Regions from separate parts of the Actinoplanes sp. 13 genome, predicted to be linked through region 2. Evidence: riboswitches for the same ligand, from Rfam matches in the RefSeq annotation. Region 2 holds a riboswitch; the other holds the start of a gene.
The links. A riboswitch is a leader RNA that binds a small molecule or an ion and turns the genes downstream of it on or off. The one in region 2 is predicted to bind S-adenosylmethionine.
Positions count from the first base shown of each region.

Region 1: it holds a riboswitch for S-adenosylmethionine, as region 2 does, so the genes downstream of both, AC0NH5_RS31695 (N-acetyltransferase family protein) here and thrC (threonine synthase) in region 2, are expected to answer to the same signal.

Region 1 is NZ_JBVYOQ010000022.1:5,508-7,701, forward strand. It holds gene AC0NH5_RS31685 (lysyl oxidase family protein) at 1-216, shown strand, start outside; gene AC0NH5_RS31690 (maleylpyruvate isomerase family mycothiol-dependent enzyme) at 290-964, shown strand; SAM riboswitch class IV at 1,004-1,117, shown strand; gene AC0NH5_RS31695 (N-acetyltransferase family protein) at 1,134-1,712, shown strand; gene AC0NH5_RS31700 (hypothetical protein) at 1,752-2,194, shown strand, end outside.
Region 2 is NZ_JBVYOQ010000014.1:6,624-8,817, reverse strand. It holds gene thrC (threonine synthase) at 113-1,393, opposite strand; SAM riboswitch class I at 1,405-1,541, opposite strand; gene AC0NH5_RS24910 (ABC transporter permease) at 1,861-2,194, opposite strand, start outside.

The DNA of each region.
Region 1 (2,194 bases), on a different contig from region 2:
AACGGTGACACGTACAGCCAGGACCGGCCCGGTCAGTCGTTCGACATCACCAAGGTGAAGAACGGCACCTACTACATCCAGGTGCGGGCCAACCCGTCGAACCGGCTGGCCGAGCTGAGCACCAAGAACAACATCGCATACCGAAAGATCATCATCGGGGGTACGGCCAAGAAGCGCACCCTGACAGTGCCGAAGGTCCACGGTATCGCCGGCTGACGGGGGCTCACCTCCCGGCTCGGAGCACCGCGGTGCTCCGAGCCCGGACGGCCGCGCCGATAGAGTCCCCGCCATGACGCTTGATCACCTGGCGATTCTGCGCGACGAACTGGCGGTCTTCCACGGGTTGCTGAGCGCGGACCTGTCGGCCCCGGTCGAGCACTGCGGCGACTGGACCCTCCGCGACCTGGCCGAGCACCTCGGGCAGGAGAATCTGTGGGCCGCGACAGCTGTCACCCATCGACACGGCGAATACCGGTCGCGGCCGGCGCCGGCCGACATCGCCCCGTGGTTCGCCGAGACCGCGCGAACCCTCACCGACGTACTGGCGGCCGATCCGGAAACGCCGGCCTGGACGTTCGCCCCGCCGCACACCGTCGGCTTCTGGAGGCGGCGCCGTTGCCTGGAGACGCTCGTGCACCGGTGGGACGCGCAGCACGCCCTGGGCATCTCCAGCCGGCTCGACCCGATACTGTGCGGTGACGGGATCGCCGAGGTCGTCGACGTCTTCGTGCCCCGGCAGGTGCGTCTCGGCCGAACCGCCGAACTCCCGGCGGCTGTCCGCTTCACCGCCACCGACCTCGGCGAATCGTGGGACCTGGGTCCGGGCGAGCCGGTCGCGACGCTGAGCGGCACCGCCGAGAACCTCCTGCTGGCCCTCTGGAACCGGCGGCCGCTGTCCTCGATCAGCCTGTCCGGGGACCACGACGCGGCGCAGGCGGTCCTCCGCGGCCCGCTGGTGCCGTGACCCCGCACCCGTGGCTGCGGTGCTAGATTCTGCGGCGAAGGTCATGAGTGCCAGCGCACAGCCCCGGCTTGCTGGCCGGCAACCCTCCGCTCGCGGGCGGGGTGCCCCGGGTGACGACCTGGCCGGCGCGATCGCGCCCGGTAAGCCGCCAGTCGAGGAGCCTGTCACCATGCCCCATCCCTCTGCACCCGTCGTCTTCAGCCCCGCCGGAGCCGCCGACGCCGGTCGCATCGCCGCGCTGCACGCCGACAGCTGGCGGCGGCACTACCGGGGCGCCTACGCCGACACCTATCTCGACGGGGACCTGCTCGGCGAGCGCACCGCGGTGTGGTCGGCGCGCCTGGCGTCCCCCACCGGCACCGCCACGATCGTCGCCGAACGCGACGGCCGTCTGGCGGGCTTCGTCCACGTGGTGTTCGACGCGGATCCGCGGTGGGGCAGCCTCATCGACAACCTCCACGTCGACCACTCGGAGCACCGCACCGGCATCGGGACCGAGCTGATGGCCTACGCCGCCCGCGCGGTTCTCGCCAATGCCGGCTCTCCCGCGCTGCACCTGTGGGTGCTTCAGCAGAACACTCGCGCCCAGAGGTTCTACGCGGCCTGCGGCGGCACCCGGGTGGAGACGGGCGTCGCCGCCGCCCCCTGCGGCGATCCCACCCTGCTCAACGGCACTCCCGGCAAGTACCGGATGGCCTGGCCGGACGCCACACGCCTGGCCGGCGCCGCGGCGCGAACGGCGGCATGAGCGTGCGGCTGTCCCGGCGACGGCCGATACGCTGGGGGCGTGGCCGGAAATCTGCAGGCACTGCTCCTGAGATTCACCCCGCAACGTCTGCGTGAAACGGCGTTGCCGACCGTGCCGTTGGCCGCGGGCAGCGGGTTGGCGCTCCTGCCGCTGACCGCGGAAATCGTGGCGAGCGTGGTGCCGGCGGCGGCAGATGGGGAGCCCGTTGAGGGGTTCTACGAGCTGACGAAAGGGCTCGCGGAATGGGCGAGTCGCCACTCGCTGTACGGCGATGTGGCCTACCTGCATACCGAGTTCTTCGGTGGTGGCGGATTCCATGCGGCGGTGGCCTGGCGAGGCGGGACGGTCGCGTGGGGGCCGATGTTCACGGCGACCTCTGCTGAGGAGGCTGAGGACCACTACTCGGTCGTGGGAGACGATGGTGACTCGGCCGTCAACGTCATGCTGCGCCGGCTGGGTGTACAGCGGGGTGACCAGGTCGA
Region 2 (2,194 bases):
TCGTACGGCGTCACGTCCTCCCGCGTCATGCATCTTGCCCATCCGGAGATCGGTGTGCAAGTCCTCCGAGGAGGGATTCTTCGACAACCGGCTCGGAACCGGTTACGGAGAGCTATCCCAGCAGGCCGGCCTCGCGGGCGCCACGCAGCGACGGTTTGATGGTGTGCGTCGGTCCAACCTGGCCGGCGACCGCGTCGATCGTCTTGAGACCCTCGCCGGTGTTGTAGACGACGGTCTCCTTGGCCGGGTCCAGCTTGCCGGTCGCGACGAGCTTCTTCAGCACCGCGACCGTGGTGCCGCCCGCGGTCTCGGCGAAGATGCCGGTGGTCTCGGCGAGCAGCCGGATGCCGTCGCGGATCTCGTCGTCGTTCGCGTAATCCATCCAGCCACCGGTCCGCCTGACCGCCTCGATCGCGTACGGCCCCGCGGCCGGGTCGCCGATGTTGAGCGACTTGGCGATGCCGGCCGGCTTCACCGGGGTGATCACGTCGGTGTCGGCGTGCAGCGCCGTGGCGATCGGGTTGCAGCCCTCGGACTGCGCGCCGAAGACCGCCCAGCCGCCCTCCGGCGCCTCGGCCAGTCCGATCTCGACCAGCTCGGAGAACGCCTTGTCCACCTTGGTGAGCAGCTCGCCGGAGGCCATCGGGATGACCACCTGCGGCGGGATGCGCCAGCCCAGCTGCTCGGCCACCTCGTAACCGAGCGTCTTCGAGCCCTCGGCGTAGAAGGGCCGCACGTTCACGTTGACGAACGCGGTGTCCTCGAACTCGTCGGTCTCCACGAGCTCGCTGCAGAGCCGGTTGACGTCGTCGTACGAGCCCTCGATCGCGACGAGCTCCCCGCCGTACACCGCGGTGGTGATGATCTTGCCCGGTTCCAGATCGGACGGGATGAAGACGATGCTCGGCACCCCGGCGCGGGCCGCGTGGGCGGCCACCGAGTTCGCCAGGTTGCCGGTGGAGGCGCAGGAGAAGCGGTTGAAACCCAGCTCCTTGGCCGCGGTCAGGGCCACCGACACGACCCGGTCCTTGAACGAGTGGGTCGGGTTCTGCGAGTCGTCCTTCACCCACAGCGGCGCCTGCAGGCCGACCGCCGCGGCCAGCGCCGGAGCACTCACCAGCGGGGTCAGGCCCGGGTCCAGCGTCACCCGGGTCGCCGGGTCCTGGCCGGCGGGCAGCAGCCCCGCGTACCGCCAGATGTTCTGCGGGCCCGCCTCGATCTGGGCCCGGGTCACCCGCGCGAGCGCCGCCTCGTCATAGGCGACCTCGAGCGGGCCGAAACACTCGTAACAGGCGTGCTGGGCGGCCAGCGGATATTCCGCGCCGCAGGCACGGCAGACCAGGCCACGTGCCGGGGTCTTGATAGCAGAAGGTGCACTGACGGTAGACGTCATCGAGGCCTTTCCTCTCATCTTTCCCCGCGGCGACCTGCACGAACGGGGACGGAATTAGCACCTGCCACGCGCGGCCTCGTCATCGAGACATGCGTGGTGGTTGCCGGGGCGTCAACGGGCCGTATCCCTCAGCCCCTCTGGATGAGGTATTCAGTTGTTTCCCACACCTTACGACGAGATGCCGCCGGCGCCACCACGAGTTCCCGAGCTGTGAGCTGATCCTCATCGTCCGTGACGGCCGGTCACATCCACGGTCAACTGCAAGATCAGGAGCAGGCTGTCGTAGCGGGGTGGTGGGTACAGACCGCTGCTCACGCCGAGGGCCGCGCGGCGGCTCGCTGGCCGCTACGCGTCCAAACCACTCCCCACCACCCGGCAACGTGCGTGAGTGGTCACCCCAAAACCCGTGTGTGAAGTTCGGGCTCGAATCGAGCCCGAACTTCACACACGGGATTACCCGGCGGGGGTCAGGAGGTCACGTCCTTGCGGGTGAAGCGGTAGAAGGCGATCCCCCAGAACAGGGTGGCGTAGACGACCGCCGAGATGGCGCCCTGCGCCAGGTCCTCCCCCTGCACCGGGGTGGAGAGCAACCCCCGCCAGGCGTCCGCGTAATGGGTGGGCAGGAAGTTGCGGATACCGCCGAGCGCGGTGATCTGGTCCAGGATGCTGGACAGGATCCAGAGCATGACCGCACCGCCGACCGCGCCCAGAGCGGCGTCGGTGAGCACCGACAGCAGGAACGCCAGGCCGGCCACGACCAGCAGGACGACGGCCAGGTAGGCGACGATGCCGAGCAGCCGC